Regions from separate parts of the Streptomyces sp. NPDC127117 genome, predicted to be linked through region 4. Evidence: riboswitches for the same ligand, from Rfam matches in the RefSeq annotation. Region 4 holds a riboswitch; each other region holds the start of a gene.

Region 1 (5,522 bases), on a different contig from region 4:
TCTTGGCGATCACCTTCTCCGGGCCGACGGTGAAGGGCAGTTCGGTGACGACCAGGCCCTTGCGGCGGGCCGTCACGTTCTCCACCGAGACGGTCGCGCGGATCTTGAACGTGCCGCGGCCGCGGGCGTACGCGTCCTTGATGCCGCCCAGGCCCACGATCCGGCCGCCGGTGGGCAGATCGGGACCGGGCACGAACCGCATCAGGGTCTCCAGGTCCGCGCCCGGATGCTTGATCAGGTGCCGGGCGGCGGCGATGACCTCGCCCAGATTGTGCGGCGGCATATTGGTCGCCATGCCGACCGCGATCCCGGACGACCCGTTGACCAGGAGGTTCGGGTACGCGGCGGGGAGAACGGTCGGTTCCGTCTCCTGGCCGTCGTAATTCGACTGGAAAGCGACGGTGTCCTCGTCGATCGACTCCGTCATCAGTGACGTCGCGTCGGCCATCCGGCACTCGGTGTACCGCATGGCGGCAGGCGGGTCGTCGTTGCCGAGCGAGCCGAAGTTGCCGTGGCCGTCGACCAGGGGGAGCCGCATGGAGAACGGCTGCGCCAGACGGACCAGCGCGTCGTAGATCGACGCGTCACCGTGCGGGTGCAACTTACCCATGACCTCGCCGACGACGCGGGCGCACTTCACGAAGCCGCGATCGGGGCGCAGGCCCATCTCGTTCATCTGGTACACGATGCGGCGGTGCACCGGCTTCATGCCGTCACGGGCGTCGGGCAGGGCCCGTGAGTAGATCACCGAGTACGCGTACTCGAGGAAGGAGCCCTGCATTTCGTCGACGACGTCGATGTCGAGGATCTTCTCCTCGAAGTCGTCCGGCGGCGGGGTCTTCGTGCTGCGGCGGGCCATCGCTGCTGCGACTCCTTCACGGATTCTGTTCGGGCAACCTCAGGTTCTGACGCGGACCATTGTGGACCGCCGCACTGACATCGCCGACCTCGACCCGTCCCAAGAGGCGTTCCGGGCCCCGGTCGAGACGCCTTCGCGCCCCGCCGCGCGGGGGATGCGCCCCTCTTTCACGCGAACTTCCGGGTTACGGGAACTTCGCCAGGTGTCCGTGCGCTTGCCTAAAGTGGCAGGTCTCGCAGGAAATCCAGTATCGCGATCGAAGGGACGTACATGCCCATGGGTCACACGGCCACCGCTCAGGCCGGCTCCGGCGGCTTGACAGCGACCGAGCACCGCCTGGCCAACGGCCTGCGCGTGGTGCTCTCCGAGGACCATCTGACCCCGGTCGCCGCGGTCTGCCTCTGGTACGACGTCGGCTCGCGCCACGAGGTCAAGGGACGCACCGGGCTGGCTCACCTGTTCGAGCACCTGATGTTCCAGGGCTCCGGCCAGGTCAAGGGGAACGGCCACTTCGAGCTGGTGCAGGGGGCCGGCGGCTCGCTCAACGGGACCACCAGCTTCGAGCGCACCAACTATTTCGAGACCATGCCCACGCACCAGCTGGAGCTGGCCCTGTGGCTCGAAGCCGACCGGATGGGCTCGCTGCTCGCCGCGCTCGACGAGGAGTCCATGGAGAACCAGCGCGACGTCGTCAAGAACGAACGCCGCCAGCGCTACGACAACGTCCCCTACGGCACGGCGTTCGAGAAGCTGACGGCACTGGCCTACCCCGAGGGCCACCCGTACCACCACACCCCGATCGGCTCGATGGCCGACCTGGACGCCGCGACCCTTGAGGACGCGCGCACCTTCTTCCGTACGTACTACGCGCCCAACAACGCGGTGCTCTCGGTCGTCGGCGACATCGACCCCGAGCAGACCCTCGCCTGGATCGAGAAGTACTTCGGCTCCATCCCGTCCCACGACGGCAAGCAGCCGCCGCGCGACGGCACGCTCCCGGAGATCATCGGCGAGCAGCTGCGCGAGGAAGTGCGTGAGGAGGTCCCGGCGCGGGCGCTGATGGCCGCCTACCGGCTGCCGCACGACGGCACCCGCGAGTGCGACGCGGCGGACCTCGCGCTGACCGTGCTCGGCGGCGGCGAGTCGTCGCGGCTGCACAACCGCCTGGTCCGCCGTGACCGTACGGCCGTGGCGGCCGGGTTCGGGCTGCTGCGGCTGGCCGGCGCGCCCTCGCTGGGCTGGCTGGACGTCAAGATGTCCGGCGGCGTCGAGGTGCCGCAGGTCGAGGCCGCGGTCGACGAGGAGCTCGCCCGGTTCGCCGCCGACGGCCCCACGCCCGAGGAAATGGAGCGCGCGCAGGCCCAGTTGGAGCGCGAGTGGCTGGACCGCCTGGGTACGGTCGCCGGCCGTGCCGACGAACTGTGCCGGTTCGCCGTGCTGTTCGGCGACCCGCAGCTCGCCCTGACCGCCGTTCAGCGGGTGCTCGACGTCACCGCGGAGGAGGTGCAGGCGGCCGCCAAGGCCCAGCTGCGTCCCGACAACCGCGCGGTGCTGGTCTACGAGCCGGTCGAACCGGCCGAGCCCGCGGACGCGGCGGACACCGACGAGACCGACACCGACGCGCACGAAGGGGCGGACCAGTGACCGACGCTGCCGCGACTGGAGTTTCGATGCAGTACCACCCGCAGCCGGCCCCCGGCGTCGCCCGCCCCTGGGCCTTCCCCGCGCCCGAGCGCGGCGCCCTGCCCAACGGCCTCACGGTGCTGCGCTGCCACCGCCCCGGCCAGCAGGTCGTGGCCGTCGAGATCTTCCTCGACGCCCCGCTGGACGCCGAGCCCGAGGGTCTCGACGGCGTGGCCACGATCATGTCGCGGGCGCTGAACGAAGGCACCGACAAGCACACCGCCGAGGAGTTCGCCGCCGAGCTGGAGCGCTGCGGCGCCACCCTCGACGCGCACGCCGACCACCCCGGTGTCCGGGTCTCCCTGGAGGTCCCCGCCTCCCGGCTGGCCAAGGCCCTCGCGCTGGTGGCCGAGGCGCTGCGGGCGCCCGCCTTCGCCGAGAGCGAGATCGAGCGGCTGGTACGCAACCGGCTCGACGAGATCCCGCACGAGCAGGCCAACCCGGCCCGGCGTGCCGCCAAGCAGCTCTCCAAGGAGCTGTTCCCGGCCACGGCGCGGATGTCCCGCCCGCGCCAGGGCACCGAGGAGACGGTGGCGCGGATCGACTCGGCGGCCGTGCGCGCGTTCTTCGACGCCCACGTCCGGCCGTCCACGGCGACCGCCGTGGTAGTCGGGGACCTCACCGGCATCGACCTGGACGCCCTGCTCGCCGACACCCTCGGCGACTGGTCCGGAGACGCCGCCGCACCCCGCCCCGCCCCGCCGATCACCGCCGACGACACCGGCCGCGTGGTCATCGTCGACCGTCCGGGCGCGGTGCAGACCCAGCTGCTGATCGGCCGGATCGGCGCCGACCGGCACGACAGCGTGTGGCCGGCCCAGGTGCTCGGCACGTACTGCCTGGGCGGCACCCTCACCTCGCGGCTCGACCGGGTGCTGCGCGAGGAGAAGGGCTACACGTACGGCGTGCGGGCCTTCGCCCAGGTGCTGCGGTCGTCGGCCCCGGACTCCGCCTCGGGGGCGACCGGCGCCGCGATGCTCGCCATCAGCGGCTCGGTGGACACCGAGTCCACCGAGCCGGCGCTGAAGGACCTGTGGACGGTCCTGCGGACCCTGGCGGCCGAGGGCCTGACCGACGAGGAGCGCGAGACGGCCGTGCAGAACCTCGTGGGTGTGGCGCCCCTGAAGTTCGAGACGGCGGCCTCCGTCGCGGGCACCCTCGCCGACCAGGTCGAGCAGCACCTGCCGGACGACTACCAGGCGCAGCTGTACGCCCGGCTCGCGGAGACCGGCACGGTCGAGGCGACCGCGGCGGTCGTCAACGCCTTCCCGGGTGACCGGCTGGTCACGATCCTCGTCGGCGACGCCGCACGGATCGAGGAGCCCGTCCGGGCCCTGGGCATCGGAGAGGTGTCGGTGGTCACCGGCTGACGTCCGGCCCGTCACAACAGGTCCCAACTCGACATTTCGCCGCATATCAGGACAGAAGGAAGGCCCTTGCGAGTGTCATCTCGCCAGGGTCTTCCTTTTTGTCCGTTCTGGGGGAAGGTTGCCTGTCTGCCCTGTGGGATGCGCTACAAAATGGCCTGTCCGTTTGGTGAATGAAAGTGACCCCGCTTAGCGTCGGCTCGACTGCCCGTCACTCGTATGCCGCATCCGCGACGTACCGGACAGTCATCGCCGAGTCCCCGTCAGGCGCGAGCCTGGGGAGCCGGGGACCCACGCAGTCCCTGGGGTGAATCGGACGCCTGAGCCCGGATGGGCCGGGGTGTCCGTAGGAGACCTTCCTGCTCCGAACCCGTCAGCTAACCCGGTAGGCGAGAAGGAAGGAAAGGACCAGCCACTCCATGGCGTTCACCCGTGCCACCGGGAAGCACCGTGCCCCGAGCCGACTGACGCGCGGCAGCGCGAAGGCCGTCGGCGTCGCGGCTCTGGCCACCACCGGCGTCATCGGCGGCCTGGCCGCTCCCGCCTTCGCGGCGGACTCCGACGCACCCTCCGTGAGCGAGACCGGTCTCAACCAGGTCATCGCCATCGACAAGACCCTCGCCGACCGGATCGACGCCCAGGCCGACGCCCAGCAGCATCAGGCCGACGTCGCGGCGAAGGCGAAGGCCGAGGCCCACCGGAAGGCCGAGGCCAAGAAGAAGGCCGAGGCAAAGGCCAAGGCGGCGGCCGAGGCCAAGGCCGAGGCGAAGCGCGCCGCCGAGGCCCGCGCCGAGAAGGCCCGCGCCGCCCGGTCCGCCGAGCGCACCCGCCTGGGCTCCTTCCAGCTCCCGGTCGCGGGTTCGTACGTAAGCACCGGCTACAAGTCCAGCGGCTCGCTCTGGTCCTCCGGCAGCCACTCCGGCATCGACTTCCACGCCGCCTCCGGCAGCTCCGTCGTCGCCGTCGGCGCCGGCACGGTCGTCGAGGCCGGCTGGGGCGGCGCGTACGGCAACAACATCGTGCTCCGGATGACGGACGGCACGTACACGCAGTACGGCCACCTCTCCTCGATCGGCGTCTTTGTCGGCCAGAGCGTCGGCGCGGGCCAGCAGATCGGCCTCTCCGGCTCGACCGGCAACTCCACCGGGCCGCACCTCCACTTCGAGGCCCGGACGACCCCGTCGTACGGGTCCGACATGGACCCGGTCGCGTACCTGCGCGCCCACGGCGTCCACGTCTGACCGACGCCCACCGCACCACCTCGTCGAAGGCCCCGGCAGCGCGCCGGGGCCTTCGCCATGCCCGCCTCCTCGACCGCGGGAGACGACCGGCCGCCGAACCGTCCCGTGGCCAAAAGATATTCATGAATTTCCGCCCGGCATCGGAAATGCAGCCGCATTGCAATAGAGTCGCGGAACAGGCGTCGGCCGGCCGCGTTTCGCGGGGATTGAGGCGGAGGTTCGGACATGCGCATTCCGGCGCATTCGGTATGCACGGCAATCCGTGACGACATCGTCTCCGGTGTCTTCGAACGCGGCAGCCGTCTCACGGAGGAGTTGCTGGCCCGCCGTTACGGGGTTTCCCGCGTCCCGGTACGGGAGGCGCTGCGCACC
Region 2 (5,522 bases), on a different contig from region 4:
CTGGGCTTCCTTGATGTCCCGCTTGCTCATGGACTTGCCGCGCACGATCACGTACACCAGGACGCCGATGTACGGCAGCAGCAGCGTGAGGACCAGCCAGCCGGCCTTGCCCCAGCCGCCGAGGTCGTGGCTGCGGAAGATGTCCGTGATCACCTTGAACAGCAGGAACAGCCACATGACCCAGAGGAAGAACCAGAGCATGGTCCAGAAGAGGTCGAGCAAGGAGTAATCGTCCACGGTTCGCTCCCCGATCAGCGCGAGTTCATCGCGTCGGCAGGACAGAAGGTAAAACAGTCATATCACCGCATATCCAAGCCCGCTCGCTGATCGTCGGCCGCTCGCGGGCACCGTTCCACCGGGGTGGGTGCGGAGTACCGTGGAGATGTCGAGGGAGGCTCGGGCCTCCAGGAGGCGGGGTCGCCTCGTGTCCATGAAGCGGTGCGGGACACCGTGTGAGAAGCGGCGTGAGCAGGCGTACGCGGGGACGCTCACGAGGGCGACGCATGCACCGGGCAGATGAGTCCGCCCGGAGCCCGGTCGGGGCTGTCGGCCGCGTCACCGTGCCGATTCCGTCCGGCGGTCCGGGCGAAGTGCTGGTGGCCGTACGGGGTGGGTCCGAGGCCTACACCGCATGGTCGGCGACGCCGATCGACAGGGACGCGCGCGTCGTCGTCGTCGACACGGTCTCGGCCCGCGGCGTGATCGTGGAACGCCTGCCGTCCTGAGCCGAAGGCCGAAAGCAATCGCGTACCCGACGGAAGCAGTGTCGTACGGCAGGAGTCTTCCCATGTTCTTCTGGCACGTTCCCGCCCCCAACGAGGCGATGCTCATCTCCGGTTCCAAGGGGCAGACCCTGGACACCCAGTTCCGGATCGTCACCGGGCACGGCAGTTTCGTGCTCCCGGTGAAGCAGAAGGCACGCATGCTCTCCCTGGCGCTGCGCGAGGCGGAGATCACCGAGGACTGCGTCACCCAGCAGGGCATCCGCCTCAACGTCCGGGCCGTGGCCGTCTTCAAGGTCGGCGACGACGCCGTGTCCATCGCCAACGCGGCCCGCCGCTTCCTGACCGAGCAGGACCAGATGGAGGAGCTCGTCGGGCGGATCTTCGCCGGACATCTGCGTTCCATCGTCGGCGGACTGACCGTGGAGCAGATCATCCGCGAACGCAACCGGGTCTCCCAGGAGGTCATCGCGGGCAGCCACGGCGAGATGGAGAAGCTCGGCATCGTCGTGGACGCCCTTCAGATCCAGGAGATCGACGACGCCACCGGCTACATCAAGAACCTCGCGGCCCCACACGCCGCCGCGGTCGCCAGCCAGGCCCGGATCGCCGAGGCCAAGGCCGACCAGGAGGCCAGCCAGCGCGAGCAGCAGGCCGCCGCGCTCAAGGCGGAGTACGAGCGTGACACCGCGATCAAGCGGGCCGGCTTCCTCGCCGAGACCGAGCAGTACAACGCCCGCGCCGCCCAGGCCGGACCGCTCGCCCAGGCAAGGGCCTCGCACGAGGTCATCGAGGAGCAGACCGCACTCGCCGAGCGTCAGGCCGCACTCGCCGCCCAACGGCTGGAGGCCGAGGTCCGGCGCCCGGCGGACGCCGAGGCGTACCGGCAGCGCACCCTGGCGGAGGCGGCTCGTGACCGGGTCAAGTTCGAGGCCGACGGCAACGCGTACACCGAGCGGGCCCTCGCCCAGGCGCAGGCGGACGCCAACAGTGTGCGCGCCGCGTCGCTGCGTGACGGCAACCAGGAGCTCATCGCGGCCAACCGCATCGTGGAGAACCTGCCCGCGCTGGCCGACGCGGCTGCCAGGGGTATGTCCGGCGCCGACCTCACCGTCCTCAACGGCACCAATGGCGTCAACGAGATGGCGGCGGGCGTCGTCGGCCAGGGGCTGGCGATCCTCCACTCCCTGCAACGCGGTGCGAACCCGGTGAAGCAGCCGGCCGTCCACGGGAAGGCCGATTCCGTGCCCCGTATCTCCGAGACGAACCAGTCGTCCTGAAGCGGCTCGGCGAAGGCGGGACGCGAGACGGGACGAAGAGTGGGGTGAAGGGCGGGACGAAGGGGCGGGACGAGGGACGGGACGAAGAGTGGGGTGAAGGGCGGGACGAAGGGGCGGATGTGGGCGGATGAAGGGCGGGCGAACCCGAGTGGTCAAAAGGGCTCCGGGGATGCCGTAGAGTTGTGTTCACCGACGCGGGGTGGAGCAGCTCGGTAGCTCGCTGGGCTCATAACCCAGAGGTCGCAGGTTCAAATCCTGTCCCCGCTACTGAAGAATTCAGGCCCGGCACGCACGCAGCGTGCCGGGCCTGATTCGTTTCGCCGCGTGGCATGCGAGCCGCAGCGCACATGTCCCCCCATTGGCCGATGAGGAGTCGCCGCTTCGTTCCGGTCCGGCGAGCCTGGGGGTGGGGCGCGGTACCGTCCGCAGCCGCGCGCGTACCGGGCAGGAGACCACAGGTGTGGAAGCGGGAGAAGCGGCGCGGCGAGCATGCCGGGAGCGGTGCCCGCACCCGGCAGTTCGTACGCGCGCTGCCTCCCCTGATGATTCTCGGCGGGCTGCTGTTCGACATCTTCACCCCGCCGGCCTTCACTGCCATCCCGCTGTTCGTGGCCGCTCCGCTGATCGCCGCCCCGTTCTTCTCGCTGGCCAGCACCATCCGCACCGGTATCGCCTCGATGCTGGCCGTCATCGTGCTGCGGCTGTACAGCAGCACGCTGCCCGAGGCCGTGCCGCTGATCGAACTGCTGACCCTGGCCACGGTCTCGGTCCTCGCGGTCGTGATCAACGGGGTCGTGCGGCGGGGCAACGAGCAGCTGGCCTCCGCGCGGTTCATCGCGGAGACCGCCATGCGCGCGGTGCTGCCGAAGCCGGCCGACCGGACCGGCGGACTGCAGGTCGCGGCCCGCTACGAGGCGGCGCAGGCGGACGAGTTCATCGGCGGTGACCTGTTCGCCGTGTCGGACACCCCGTGGGGGGTGCGGCTGGTGGTCGGGGACGTGCGGGGGAAGGGGCTCGCCGCCGTGGAGACGGTGGCGGTGGTCATCGGGGCGTTCCGCGAGGCGGCCGAGCAGGAAGCCTCGCTGGAGGGCGTGGCGGGGCGGCTGGAGCGGGCGCTGGCCCGGGAGGAGGCGCGACAGGGCGGGCTCGACGTGCTCGAAGGGTTCATCACCGCCGTGCTGGCCGAGATCCCGTCCGGACTGTCCCGGGTACGGATCGTCAACCGCGGTCACCCCGAACCGATCCTGCTGCATCCGGACGGGGCGCTGGAGGTGCTGAAGCCGTCGGTGCCCGCGCTGCCGCTCGGGATGGACCTGGGGGCATGGCCGGAGTGCACGGACGAGTGGGATCTGCCGGCCGGGACGACCCTGCTCCTCTACACGGACGGCCTCTCCGAGGCACGGAACGCCGAGGGAGTCTTCTACGATCCGGCGGCCCGGCTGCGCGGGCGGATCTTCCCGGGGCCCGAGGAGTTGCTGTCCGCCCTGACCGATGACGTACGGCTGCACACGGGCGGCGAATCGACCGACGACATGGCGCTGCTCGCGGTCGTACGTCCGGCGGAGGGGCAGCCGGACCGGAGAAGGACCGTGCCGATCGTCGGTGCCGAGGGGGCGTGACGGCGGAGGTGCCACCGTGTGTGATCGAAGGGCGCCGCTCCGCATAACATTTGACGCAACGTCAGAATCAGGGTAGTGACTGAGGGTCGGTCAACTCGTCCGATTCCACCCGCTTGTGTCCCGTAAAGTCCAGGCCAAAGAAGTGAACGATCAGTTGGAACAGCTTGGAATACGGCCCCGGTGTCTATTAACGTTCGATAACGCAGCGCGGTCGTCCCAGCCGTCGTCAGTGGCGGCACCGTGCGCGAGCGCCGAATTCCGCAAGGGAACCGGGGAACCACCTACATGGGGTGAATCGGGCATCTGTGTCTCGTGAGAGGCAGAGGGGCCCGTAGGAGACCTTCCTGCTCCGAACCCGTCAGCTAACCCGGTAGGCGAGAAGGAAGGAAAGGAGTGCGCCCCCGTGGCGTCCAACAAGCCTGCCCCCGAGGCCCCGTCCCGGTTCGATCACGACTACGGCACCGAGCCCGGCGGCGACTTCACCGGCAATTTCACGGGCGGGTTCACCGGTGAGCCCGACCGTGACTGGGACGAGTGGAACCCCACCGAGGAGTCCGTCCGCCCCGTGCGCGGCAGGCACCGCGTCGCCAAGCAGCGCAACGGGCTCGCCCGCAGCTCCACGGTGCTGGGTGTCGGCGTCATAGCGGCGGTCGGCGCGGGTGGCATGGCCACCGCGCAGAGCAAGCCGCCGGTCTCCATCTCCGTGCCCGACTCGATCACGGACCACCTCCCCGACGCCAAGTCCCTTCCCGGCGTGGGTGCCTTGTTCTCCGACGAGTCCGAGGCCGACAGGACCGAGGTCACGGCCGCCACCGCCCCGCTCACCACCGCCGGCATCACCACCGCCGAGGCCGAGCAGGGCACGACGGACGCGGGCGAGGCGCTCCGCGCCCGCATCCTCCAGCAGGCCGAGCAGCAGCAGGACGCCGCCGACGCCGAGGCCAAGGCGGCCGAGGAGAAGAAGGCGGCGGAGAAGGCGGCCGCCGAGGCCAAGAAGCAGCAGGACGAGGCCGAGGCCAAGGCCGCCGCCGAGAAGAAGAAGGCGGAGGAGGAGGCCAAGAAGAAGGCGGAGGCGCTGCGGCTCGCCAAGCTCGCCGCCAGCTACGCCATCCCGACCTCCTCGTACACGATCACCTCGACCTTCGGCGAGGCCGGCTCGATGTGGTCCTCCGGCTACCACACGGGCCTCGACTTCGCGGCCCCGACCGGCACCCCGATCAAGGCCATCCACGGCGGCACGGTCAAGTCGGCCGGCTGGTCCGGCGCGTACGGCTACCGCACGGTGCTCGAACTCGACGACGGTACGGAGCTGTGGTTCTGCCACCAGTCCTCGATCGGCGTCAGCGTCGGCCAGAAGGTCACCACCGGCGAGACCATCGGCCGGGTCGGCGCGACCGGCAACGTGACGGGACCGCACCTCCACCTGGAGGTCCACACCGCCGGCGGCACGGGCATCGACCCGATGGCCTGGCTCCGTGGCAAGGGCCTCAACCCTTGAGTCGGCGCCCGTCCCGCTGAGTCGGCGCCCGTCCCGCTGAGTCGGCGCCCGCCGGGCTGAGGCGGCGCCCGCCGGGCTGAGACGGCGCCTGCCTCTTGAGTCGGCGCCTGCCTCTTGAGTCGGCGCCCGCCCCTTGAAGTGGCGCCTGTCCCGCCCGTCTCGTGGGGCGCTCGGTCCGAGCCGGTTCGCCGGCCGATGAACCCCGGCAGTCCTGACGCTCACCCCCCGACGTCAGGGCTGCCGGTCTGTTTGTGGGCGGTGGGGCGTGAAGGGGGGCGCGGTGAGTTCCTGGAGCAGTCGGGATCCGGAATTCCGGAATAGCGGGCTCACCGGAATCCGTTGCTTCACTTATGACTTCTCTTCGTAAGCTGGGCACTTCCGACCTTCAGGTCTTCCCGCTCGC
Region 3 (5,522 bases), on a different contig from region 4:
GTCCTCGTACAGCGGGTCCTCGATGGAGACCAGCGGGTACGCGGAGACGAGCTCCTCGTAGTACTCGGTCATCTCGGCGGCCGAGCGGGACTTGCCCTCGAACTCGTACTTGCCGTCCTTGTAGAACTCGGACGCGGCGACATCGAGCGCCAGCGCGATGTCCTTGCCCGGGACGTAGCCGGCTTCCTTGATGGCCTCGACGATGAGGTCGAGGGCGGCGCGGTTCGACTCCAGGTTCGGCGCGAAGCCGCCCTCGTCGCCGAGACCGGTCGACAGGCCCTTGGTCTTCAGGACCTTCTTCAGCGTGTGGTAGACCTCGGCACCCCAGCGCAGCGCCTCGGAGAAGGACTCCGCGCCGATCGGCGCGATCATGAACTCCTGGATGTCCACGTTGGAGTCGGCGTGCGAGCCGCCGTTGAGGATGTTCATCATCGGAACGGGCAGCAGGTGCGCGTTCGGGCCGCCGAGGTAGCGGAAGAGCGGCAGGTCCGAGGCCTCGGAGGCGGCGTGGGCGACGGCCAGCGAGACACCGAGGATGGCGTTGGCGCCGAGCGAGCCCTTGTTCTCGGTGGCGTCGAGGTCGAACATCGCCTGGTCGATCAGCCGCTGCTCGGTGGCGTCGTAGCCGACGAGCTCCGGGCCGATCTGCTCGATCACGGCGAGAACGGCCTTCTCGACGCCCTTGCCCTGGTAGCGGTTGGGGTCACCGTCGCGAAGCTCAATGGCCTCGAACGCTCCGGTGGAGGCGCCGGACGGAACGGCAGCACGGCCCGTGCTGCCGTCGTCGAGGCCGACCTCTACCTCGACCGTGGGGTTTCCGCGGGAGTCGAGGATTTCCCGGGCTACGACGACGTCGATGGACGGCACGAGGCATCTCCTTCTGGGATATGACGCTGATTGTGCAGGGTCGCTTTGGCCTTGCGACAAGAGCCTAACCGGCCCGGCCCGATCAGTCGGCCGACCGCCCGACCCCTGGGACGAAAAAGGACCCGAGGGCACACATTGCCGGACAAACAGCCAGAAACATACTGGTCGGTAACTACAACAAATGAACGATCCGGCGCTCCCCCGAGCACGAACGGCAACGCCCCGGTCCGGCGCACACGGGGATGCGCGCCGGGCCGGGGTGATGCTCGGGGAGGAGCGAGCCGCGACTACTTCGTCAGGTGCAGCTGCTGACCCGGGTAGATCAGGTCGGCGTCCTTGACGATGTCCTTGTTCAGCTCGAACAGCTGCTGCCAGCCGCCCTCGACCTTGTTGTCGGCGGCGATCTTGCTCAGCGAGTCGCCGGAGACGACCTTGTACTCGCCGTCGCCCTTCTCGACCTTCTCGCCGGTCGGGGTGGTGACGGTCTTCTTCGACTCGGCCTGCGGGGCGGCGGAGCGGTCCGAGCGGGAGGCGGCGGGGGCCTCGGTGCGCTCGGCCGGCTTCGGCTGGGCCTGCTGGGTCGGCTGCGACTGCTGCTTCGGGGCGCTCTGCTGCTCGGAGGCGCCGGAGCTCGCGGTGGAGTTCGAGGAGGAGTTCGAGGAGCCGGTGTCGACGCCCGGGTCGACGCCGTCGTTGGTCAGGCCGCCGGCGCCGGCGCAGGCCCAGGCACCCGGGCCCTGCATGTCGAGGAGCTTCTCGGCGGTGGCGATCTGCTGGGCCTTGGTGGCCAGGTCGGCACGGGCGGCGTACTGCGTACCGCCGGCGGCGGCCCAGCTGGACTGCGAGAACTGCAGACCGCCGTAGTAGCCATTGCCGGTGTTGATGGACCAGTTGCCACCGGACTCGCACTGGGCGACGGCGTCCCAGGTGGCGACGGAGGCGGCGGAGGCGCTGGTCGCACCCATCAGGGGCACGGCGACTGCGGCACCGGCGACACCGGCGAGCGTGGCGATACGGACGGCCTTGGACGGGCGGCGGTGCTTGCCCTTGCTGGAAAGCAGCATGGAACTTCTCCTCACCGACGCCTACGAGGTGAGCTGTCGGGTTCGGGCCAAGTGAGTTGCCCGGTCGCACGTCCTAGCACGCGACTTCACCCCAAGCCGGTCCTGATGCGTCTTTCGACGATCGGGCCCGGCGCTTACCTGGGTCCCCCGCTCCTGCCTACGGCGCTTTACGCGTCTGTTCCCTTCGACCGACGGCAGGATTCGGCGTGACGGTCGACGGGGCCCGCGGTGCGAGCGGTTCCGACCGTAAACATACGCAACCCCCACATTCAAAGATGGACACATCGGACAATAAGCCCCTACTTGCATCTGAAGAACCATCGTTTCCGCAGGTGGGGCACGATGCGGAAGGGCTCCCCGGACGCGACACGCCAGTTGACGCAAAGAGACCCATGTCTCACTTACGCATAAGCGGACATAGGTCCCTGAACTACCCCGGTTTCGAGGGCGTTTTTAGTCGATTATCAGACTGCCCTCACTTGGCCTTCACATCGAGATCGAGGCTCTGGCCAGGGAGGATGAGGTCCGGGTCGGCGCCGACGGCACCCTTGTTGGCCTCGTAGAGCGCGGGCCAGCCACCGGGGACCTTCTGTGCATCAGCAATCGCCCACAGGTTGTCGCCGACGCGAACGGTGTACGTGCCGTCGGCGGGCGTGTCGGTCGTGTCGCGTGCGTCGTTGCCGCCGCGCGAGGCATGACGGCCCGCCTCACGGCCGCCGCCGTCCGTACCGCCGCCCTGCTCGGGGGCCGGCGCGCCGCGGTGCTTGCCGCCCGTGCCGCCGGACGCGTCGGGCGAGCCTGACGCGTCGCCGGGCGCCCCGGAGGGGACGTCGGTGGACGCGTCGGGGGACGGGGTGGTCGAGGCCGTGGGCTTCGGGGACGGCGAGGTCTTCCCTGACGGCTCGTCGCCCTTCTCCGAGCCGTCCGCGCCGTCAACGGCGTCCGTACCGTCGGAGGCGCTGTCGGACGGTGTGGCGTCGCCGGACGGGTCCGCCGACGCGTCGTCAGCCGGCTTCGCGTTCCCGGTCGGGTCGTCGGCGGGCACGGAACCCGGGTCCACCCCCGGCAGCGTCCCGTCCACGGCGAGGCCGGAGATGACCGCACAGCTGGGCCAGGCCTTCGGGCCCCGGTCGTCCAGCACCTTCTGGGCCACCGCTATCTGCTGCGCCCGGCTGGCCAGGTCGGCGCGCTCCGCGTACGCCTCACCGCCGTACGCCTTCCAGGTCTCCTGCGAGAACTGAAGGCCGCCGTAGTGGCCGTTGCCGAAATCGGCGCTCCACATGCCGCCGCTCTCGCACTCGGCCACCCGGTCCCAGGTCGTGGCGTCGGCCGCGTGCGCACCGGACGCGCCGAGCAGCGGGATGGCGATGGCCGATCCGGTCACGCCCGCGGCGACGACGATGGCGGGTGCCTGACGGGGGCGACGGTGTCTGCCGTTCGCGGAGCCCATGGGGTTGCCTTCCGTGTAGCTGACGTGTGACTGGTGAGTCGAACGGTGAACCTAGCCGGGTTCGAACGGGAGTCACAAGTCGATGCAGCGCAGATCACGTGAAAGTCACAGACTTGACGAGGTGTCACTTTTCGTGTGGGCGGACCCCGGGGTGAACTCCACGGGAAGCGTGCGAAGTCCGCGCATGATGAGCCCGCCACGCCACCGCAAATCGGCAGGTTCCACCGCAAGCCGCAGGTCCGGAAGGCGATTCAGCAGCGTGGCGAGCGCGGTCTGTCCCTCCAGCCGGGCGAGCGGCGCTCCCAGGCAGTAGTGGATGCCGTGCCCGTATCCGAGGTGCTGATTGTCACGCCGTGCGAGGTCGAGCGTGTCGGGGTCCTCGAAGCGCTCCGGGTCGCGGTCGGCCGCGGCGAGCACCACGAGCACAGGATCCCCGGCGGCGATGTCCTGTCCGCCGAGCGTCAGCGGCTCGGTGGCGAACCGCCAGGTGGCCAGCTCCACCGGTCCGTCGTACCGGAGCAGTTCCTCGATGCCGGTCTCCAGCAGCCCGCTCTCCCCCGCGTCGAGGGAGAGCTGGAGCAGTTCGCGCTGCCCGGGGTTGCGCAGCAGCGCGTAGACGCCGTTCCCGATCAGGTTGACCGTCGTCTCGAATCCGGCGAACAGCAGGATGAAGGCCATGGCGGCGGCCTCGTTCTCGGTGAGGTGCTCGCCGTGGTCGCTGGCCCGGATCAGCCCGGAGATCAGGTCGTCGCCCGGCTTCTCCCGCTTGCGGTGGATCAGTTCGGCCAGATAGCCGCGCATCTTCTTCACCGACCTGGCCACCCCGCCGCGCGGGCCGCCACCGTGGCGGATCATCATGCCCGCCCAGTCCCGGAAGTCGTCCTGGTCCTCGCGCGGGACGCCCAGCAGGTCACAGATGGCGTAGATGGGGAGCGGGAAGGCGAAGTCGTGGATGAGGTCCGCCTTTCCCTCCGCGATGAAGCGGTCGATGAGGCGGTCCGTCAGTTCCTGTACGCGCGGCGCGAACTCGGCGACCCGGCGCGGGGTGAACGCCTTGGAGACGAGACGGCGCAGCCGGGTGTGGTCCGGCGGGTCGATGTTCAGCAGATGCGTCATCAGCTCCGCCTTGCGCTCGCCCGGGATGCCCGTCTTCCCCTTGGCGTGCGCCGGCTCGGCGTGGTGCGCCGGGTTCTTGGAGAGCCGGGTGTCGGCGAGCGCCTGCCGCGCGTCCGCGTACCGGGTCACCAGCCAGGCCTCGACGCCGCTGGGCAGCGTGGTCCGGTGCACGGGGCTGTGCTCGCGCAGCCAGGCGTACGCCGGGTACGGGTCGGTGGCGAACTCCCAGGTGAAGAGTTCGGGGGCACCGGCGGGGCAGGCGGCCGGCTGATCGGCGGGGCGGTCGGCGGGGCTGTGGTTCACCCCCCGACGTTATCCGCTGCCGCCGGACGCCCTCCGGGGCCCTCCGGCGGCAGGCCCTGGGCGTTGCCCTCGGCCGCCCTGATGGCGTCCCGGTAGGCGCGGCCCGCGGCCCGCAGTGCGGCCTCGGGGTCGATGCCGTCCTGCTCGGCGCGTACGGCGAGGGCGAGGAGTTCGTAGCCGATGCCGTCGCCCGTGGGGAGCGGCACGTCGAGCTTCGCGGTACGGACCCGGCCGGCCAGTTTCGCCGCCAGCGCCAGGCCGGGCTGGCCGAGCGGCACTCCGTCGGTGACCGAGTCGCGCTGCTTCTCGATGGCCTTGGTCCGCAGCCAGTGCGCGTGCACGTCCTCCGGGGTCTCGGCGGTCTCGTCGCCGAAGACGTGCGGGTGGCGGTGGATCAGCTTCTCGACGAGGGTCGCGGCCACGTCGTCGACGGAGAACGGCTCCTGCTCGTCCTCCTCGGCGATCCTGGCGTGGAAGACGACCTGGAGGAGCACGTCGCCGAGTTCCTCGCGCAGCTCGTCGCGGTCGCCGTCCTCGATCGCCTCGACGAGTTCGTACGCCTCCTCGATGGCGTACTTGGCGAGGCCCCGGTGGGTCTTCTGCGAGGTCCACGGGCATTCGCCCCTGATCCGGTCCATGACCTGGACCAGATCGAGGAGCCGGGCGCCCGGCAGGTCGTACGAGCCGGGCAGCAGCTCCAGGTCCGGCATCCGCACCCGGCC
Region 4 (5,522 bases):
CGGAAGGTGGGCGAGGCTGCCGCCGACGGTCACCGTCCCCTGGGCCGGGCGCAGTTGACCGGCGAGGAGTCGCAGGAGTGTGGACTTGCCCGCGCCGTTGTTGCCGACGAGGCCGACGCGGCCCCGGCCGATGCTCAGCGAGAGCCCGTCGAAGACGGTGGTGCCGTCCGGCCACCGGAAGGTCAGGGCGGAGCAGGTGAGGGAGGCGTGAGGGGTGGGGGGAGTCGCCATGGTGTTCCTCGCATTCGCAAGCGCAGAGATGGGGGCTTCGTATGCGAGCACCACGCAGCGACCGGACAGCGGAAGGAGGTGCGACGGTCCTGGAGATCGAGGGACGGCTCATGCACCGAGGTCGCATCCACGCGGAGTCACGGGCAGTGCGGGGCACTGCTACGGCGTGACGGGCGTACGGGCGAAGCCGTACGGCGCGATGTTCGCGAACCTCAGATGCGCAACGTCCACCTCAATCGGAGACAACAGGACTTCAGAACTGTAAACGACGGAGTGAAGGAAAGGCAATGTCATCGGGTGCCGGGGCGGGCGCCGGAATAGTTGGGCGAAATGCCCGCTTTTGTGAATTCGTGGCGCGAGTCACGTCCTGCCTGTCGCGTGCCGCACCCCGCGGTTCGGTTCCCTTTCCCCGCAAGTGGAGCGGGTTGTGCGATGTGAGGTGGATTACTGAAATTCCGGTAAATCGATCTTGTGGGTGAATTGCATTCGGAAAATGGGGTCTTGTCCCTTCCGGCTCTTCTCGCCTACGGTCACCGTCAATCCGGACGGAACGCCGAATCCTGCCGCTGTCCGGCAATCCGACCCACTCATGCACGGCAGGAGCGGGGAACCCAGGTAAGCCGCCGGTCCGGAATCCGGAACGGCTCGGGGTGAAGCCGCGCTGGTGCGCGGCCAGGCATCTCCAGCCTGAACCCGACAGCTCACCTCGCAGGCGACGGAGAGGAATCCACCATGTCCGCAACGGGTACGTACCGTCGTCGCAAGTCCACCACACTGACCCGCGGTTTCATCGCCGTGGGCACGGGCGCGGCCGCCCTGCTGCTTCCGCTGCTGGGTGCCCACACCGCCTCGGCGGCTCCGGCGCAGACCGCCGCCGCACCGGCCGCGCCGTCGGCGTACACGAACGATCTGGACGGCTGGATCAAGCAGTCGCTGGCCGTGATGGCCGAGCACGGTATCCCCGGCAGCTACGAGGGCATCCACCGCAACGTCATGCGCGAGTCGTCCGGCAACCCCAGGGCGATCAACAACTGGGACTCGAACGCCGCCGCCGGGACGCCCTCCAAGGGCCTCCTCCAGATCATCGATCCGACGTTCCGGGCCTATCACGTGCCCGGGACCGCGTCGGACAGCTACGACCCGGTCGCCAACATCACGGCCGCGTGCAACTACGCGGCCGCCAAGTACGGCTCCATCGACAACGTCTTCGGTGCCTACTGACGTGACCGCACCGCCGGCGTGACCCCACCACCGCCCGGCCCGGGCCGTCCCGAGGTCAGCCCAGGCGCGGGGGTGTCCGGTCGGCATGGCGGAGGATCGCGCGGACGGTGAGGCGGGACGGCGCGAGACGCAGGGCCGTAGTGCGCAGGGCGACGGCCGGCGGACGGGACAGCCGCCGGCCCATCCGCCCGGCCTGCCTGGCGGCCCGCGCGACCGCCTGGCTGCGGGGCCGGCGCTCGGCGTCGTAGCGGCCGAGCGCCGACTCGACGGTGGCTCCGGCGGAGAGCGAGGCGGCCAGTGTCAGGGGTGATGACCGCAGACCGACGGACCGTCCTCGCCGATGCCGCCATCCATGTGCTGGCCGATGAGGGGATGCGGGGCCTGACCCACCGGGCCGTGGACCGGGCGGCCGACCTGCCGCCGGGCACCACCTCGGCGTACTTCCGCACCCGGCAGGCACTGCTCACCGCACTCGTCCGACGGCTCGTGGCGCAGGACCAGGCGGAGTTGCAGGCGGCCGGCGAGCAGGCGCAGGTGCCGCGCGCCGCCGCCGAACTGACGGACGGGCTCGCCGGCTTCGTCGAACGGCGGCTGACCGGCGAGGGGCGGCAGCGGTCGCTCGCCCGCTACGCCTGCGCGGTCGGGAGCGTGCGCCACCCGGAGCTGCGCGAGATTCTCGTACCCCGACAGAACACGGCCCGTGACGTGGTGCGGGCGTTCCTGCGCGCGCAGGGCGTCGCCGACGCCGAGGGCCGCACGCTCACACTGCTGACCTGTGTGGACGGACTCGTCTTCGACCGGCCGGTGGGCGGCGGGGGAGTGCCGAGGGGCGAGATCGCGGGGCTGGTCGCCGCGGCGCTCCGCGACTGCGGCGAGGAAGCCGGCGCGACCGGCCCGGGGTGATCCCGTACGCGTTACTCCTGGGCGGGTTCCGCCGCCTGCTCCGGCTCGGAGCGGGGCAGTACGGGCACGGTCGCCGCCGCCCCGTTGCGGACCGACTGCACCACCGCGTCGTGCAGTCGGCGGCTGTCCTCCTCCGAACAGCACGGCACCGGACTGCCCGACATGGTGAACCAGTCGATCGCACCGCTGTACTGCACGGTGACCTGGGCCGTGTCGTCCGCCCAGGTCGTGTGAACGGTCAAGTCCCCGGACAGCACGCCGACCTCGTCCGTGAGCACGCCGCCGCGCCCCGAGAACACACCGCAAGTGGTCCATGACGCCCAACCCATGACTCCAGGCTGGCACCAAGACCGCGGATCCGCGACCCGCGGGCTCCGTGCCTCGCCCGCACCCCGGCCGCCCGGGGTGCCGTTCCACCCTTCCGGATGCTGGAAATGGGGAAACTTTCCCACGGGCCGGGCTGCGGTTCCCGCACCCCCCGATCCCTGGACATTGACGCGTTGTTAGCGCCAAATCGTCGGATCAGCCCTTCAGAACAACGAATTCCGAAGGTGAACACCTCTTGACCTGCGGAACACGTCAGGATTGCATGTCGCGCTGGGAGCGCCGAAACCACTCACCACGTCCTCGTCTGGAGGCGATACCGCTCCCGTGCTCGGACACCGCACCTGTTGATCGGAACCGCACGATGACCGAAACGCTCAGCGCTCCCCAGGCGCTCGCACCAGCGACCGGCCCCACTCCACAGAAGCTCAAGCGTTCCATCGGCGTCGTGGGCGGAACACTGCTCACGCTCTCCTGCGTGACGCCCGCCTCGACCCTCTTCGTGGTCGTACCGGACCTGTTCTCCAGCCTCGGCACGTACACCGCCCTCACCATCGCCATCGGCTCGCTGCTCTGTATCGCGGTCGCCTTCTGCTACTCGGAGCTGGGCACGCTCATCCCGAGTGCCGGCGGTGAGTACGCCATGGTGTCGACGATGGCCGGGCGGCTCGCCGGGTGGCTCGTCTTCGTGCTCTCGCTGCTGGTCGTGATGATCGTGCCCCCGGTCATCGCCATGGGTACGGCCGACTACCTCGCTCCCATCGTGCACATTCCGGCCTCCGTCGCGGGCGCCGGCGTGATGGTGCTCGCCACCCTCGCCGGTCTGCTGGACCTGCGCGCCAACGCGTGGATCACCGGCATCTTCCTCGTCCTCGAAGTGATCGCGGCGGCCGTCGTCGCCGTTCTCGGCTTCGCCCACTCCGAGCGCGGCGCCTCGGCGCTGGTGCACGGTACGGTTGCCTCGTCGGGCGGCGGGAGCTCGACCGTCACCGCGATGATGGTGGTCTCCGGGCTCGCCATCGCGCTCTTCATCACCCAGGGCTTCTCCACCGCCGTCTACCTCTCGGAGGAGCTGGAGAACCCGCGGCGCAACGTGGCCCGCACCGTGCTGGCCACCCTCGCCATCTCCAGCGCGGTCATCCTCGTCCCGGTCATCGCCATCACGCTCGGCGCTCCCGATCTGGCGGCCCTGACCTCGGGCGACCTCAACACCATGGTCGCCGCCTGGTCCAACTCGGCCGTCGGCACCTTCGTCAGCCTCTGCGTCGCCCTCGCGATCATCAACGCCGGCATCGTGATGGTCATCCAGAACTCGCGGGTGCTGTTCGCCTCCGCCCGTGACAAGGCATGGCCCGGACCGGTCAACAACGCCCTGTCCCGGCTCGGCCGGTTCGGCTCCCCGTGGGTCGCGACCCTGGTCGTCGGCGTCCCCGGCGCGGCACTCTGCTTCGTCAATCTCGACACCCTGTACGGCGTCACCGGCGTCTCCGTCACCGCGATGTACCTGCTGGTCGCCGTCGCCGCACTGCTCTGCCGCCGCGGCGCGCACCGTGAGGCGGCGGCCTGGCGGATGCCGCTGTGGCCCGCGATCCCGGTGCTGCTGATCGCCGTGCTGGCGTACATCCTGACCCAGCAGGAGACCGAGTACCTGCTGTGGACCGGCGGGATCACCGCGGTCGCCACGCTCTACTGGGCGTTCTACCTGCGGCCCCGCCGGGAGACCCGCTGGCTGGTCAGCATTCCGGAGGACGCGCAGTCCTGACCCGTACGTTCTCCGTGCCGTGCCCGGCCCGTCGGCGGTGACCCACCGCGGACGGGCCGGGCACCTTTCGGGCCGGGCCCGGTCGCCCGACCGGGCGCCGTACCGGCCCGACGACGGGCGGACCCGCCCCCGGCTCCCGCACAGTGGGGTGAGGGCAGTCCGTCGTCGGAACGCGGGGAGTCGAAGCGGGATGAGTGTGAAAAGGGTCGGAGTCGTCGTACACCAGGGCCGCCCCGAGGCCATTGTCGCGGCGGGCGTCGTACGTGACTGGTGTGCCCGCGAAGGCATCCCGTGCACCGACATCGACGTGTGGCGCGACGACGAACGCAGGCGCGGTGGGCGTGAGGAGGCCGATGTCGCGGGCAACCCCGATCTCATCGTGACGCTCGGCGGCGACGGGACATTCCTGCGCGGCGCCCGGATCGCCGCCAAGAACGACGGCGCCGTCCTCGGGATCGACCTGGGCCGCGTCGGCTTCCTCACCGAGGTTCCGGCGAAGGACGTGGTCCGGGCGCTCGACGCCGTCCACCGGGGCCGGGCGGCGGTCGAGGAACGCATGACCCTGACCATGCGGGCCTCCCGCGTACTCGAAGTGCCCAAGGACATCGGCGCCCTGATGGGCTACGGACGACGCCCGATGCTGCCGCCCCCGCAGGTCGACCTCGACGCGGAGGCCGCGGCGGAGGACTGGGGCGTGGCACTGGACGTCACCGCGCTCAACGACGTCGTCGTGGAGAAGCTCGCCCGCGACCGGCAGGTGAGCCTCGGCGTGTACATCGGCGGCCGGCTCCTCGCCTCGTACTCGGCCGACGCGGTCATCATGGCCACCCCCACCGGCTCGACCGCCTACAGCTTCGCCGCGGGCGGCCCGGTGGTCTCGCCACGCATGGACGCCGTCCTCTTCACACCCGTGGCGGCACACATGACCTTCGACCGCACCGTGATCGCCGCGGCCGACGAACCGATCGCCGTCCGGGTCCTGCCGCACTCGGGGCAGGGCGCGGTGACCATCGACGGCCAGTTGCGCGGCGTGCTCGACGCCGGGGACTGGGTCGGGGTGTACGCGGCACCGCACCGCCTC

What was found. Region 4 has a riboswitch for cyclic di-AMP ahead of ACFVH0_RS13930 (transglycosylase SLT domain-containing protein). Riboswitches for the same ligand answer to the same signal wherever they lie in the genome.
Region 1: another riboswitch for cyclic di-AMP. It lies ahead of ACFVH0_RS19535 (M23 family metallopeptidase); the one in region 4 lies ahead of ACFVH0_RS13930 (transglycosylase SLT domain-containing protein).
Region 2: another riboswitch for cyclic di-AMP. It lies ahead of ACFVH0_RS37200 (M23 family metallopeptidase); the one in region 4 lies ahead of ACFVH0_RS13930 (transglycosylase SLT domain-containing protein).
Region 3: another riboswitch for cyclic di-AMP. It lies ahead of ACFVH0_RS05385 (transglycosylase family protein); the one in region 4 lies ahead of ACFVH0_RS13930 (transglycosylase SLT domain-containing protein).

The regions. Positions count from the first base shown of each region.
Region 1 covers NZ_JBHXTM010000020.1:115,494-121,015, forward strand. Annotated here, with positions in the region: gene ACFVH0_RS19520 (DNA topoisomerase (ATP-hydrolyzing) subunit A) at 1-859, opposite strand, end outside; gene ACFVH0_RS19525 (M16 family metallopeptidase) at 1,130-2,503, shown strand; gene ACFVH0_RS19530 (M16 family metallopeptidase) at 2,530-3,912, shown strand; cyclic di-AMP (ydaO/yuaA leader) riboswitch at 4,150-4,315, shown strand; gene ACFVH0_RS19535 (M23 family metallopeptidase) at 4,329-5,150, shown strand; gene ACFVH0_RS19540 (GntR family transcriptional regulator) at 5,376-5,522, shown strand, end outside.
Region 2 covers NZ_JBHXTM010000077.1:1,918-7,439, forward strand. Annotated here, with positions in the region: gene ACFVH0_RS37175 (SHOCT domain-containing protein) at 1-237, opposite strand, end outside; gene ACFVH0_RS37180 (hypothetical protein) at 504-725, shown strand; gene ACFVH0_RS37185 (SPFH domain-containing protein) at 788-2,002, shown strand; tRNA gene ACFVH0_RS37190 (tRNA-Met) at 2,196-2,269, shown strand; gene ACFVH0_RS37195 (PP2C family protein-serine/threonine phosphatase) at 2,461-3,621, shown strand; cyclic di-AMP (ydaO/yuaA leader) riboswitch at 3,861-4,013, shown strand; gene ACFVH0_RS37200 (M23 family metallopeptidase) at 4,025-5,119, shown strand; gene ACFVH0_RS37205 (aldo/keto reductase) at 5,470-5,522, shown strand, end outside.
Region 3 covers NZ_JBHXTM010000004.1:85,925-91,446, forward strand. Annotated here, with positions in the region: gene eno (phosphopyruvate hydratase) at 1-867, opposite strand, end outside; gene ACFVH0_RS05385 (transglycosylase family protein) at 1,155-1,931, opposite strand; cyclic di-AMP (ydaO/yuaA leader) riboswitch at 1,935-2,106, opposite strand; gene ACFVH0_RS05390 (transglycosylase family protein) at 2,407-3,381, opposite strand; gene ACFVH0_RS05395 (cytochrome P450) at 3,487-4,800, opposite strand; gene ACFVH0_RS05400 (nucleoside triphosphate pyrophosphohydrolase) at 4,797-5,522, opposite strand, start outside.
Region 4 covers NZ_JBHXTM010000013.1:6,181-11,702, reverse strand. Annotated here, with positions in the region: gene ACFVH0_RS13935 (ABC-F family ATP-binding cassette domain-containing protein) at 1-231, opposite strand, end outside; cyclic di-AMP (ydaO/yuaA leader) riboswitch at 773-959, shown strand; gene ACFVH0_RS13930 (transglycosylase SLT domain-containing protein) at 964-1,452, shown strand; partial or broken gene ACFVH0_RS13925 (FAD-dependent oxidoreductase) at 1,508-1,756, opposite strand; gene ACFVH0_RS13920 (TetR/AcrR family transcriptional regulator) at 1,762-2,355, shown strand; gene ACFVH0_RS13915 (hypothetical protein) at 2,367-2,684, opposite strand; gene ACFVH0_RS13910 (APC family permease) at 3,044-4,441, shown strand; gene ACFVH0_RS13905 (NAD(+)/NADH kinase) at 4,632-5,522, shown strand, end outside.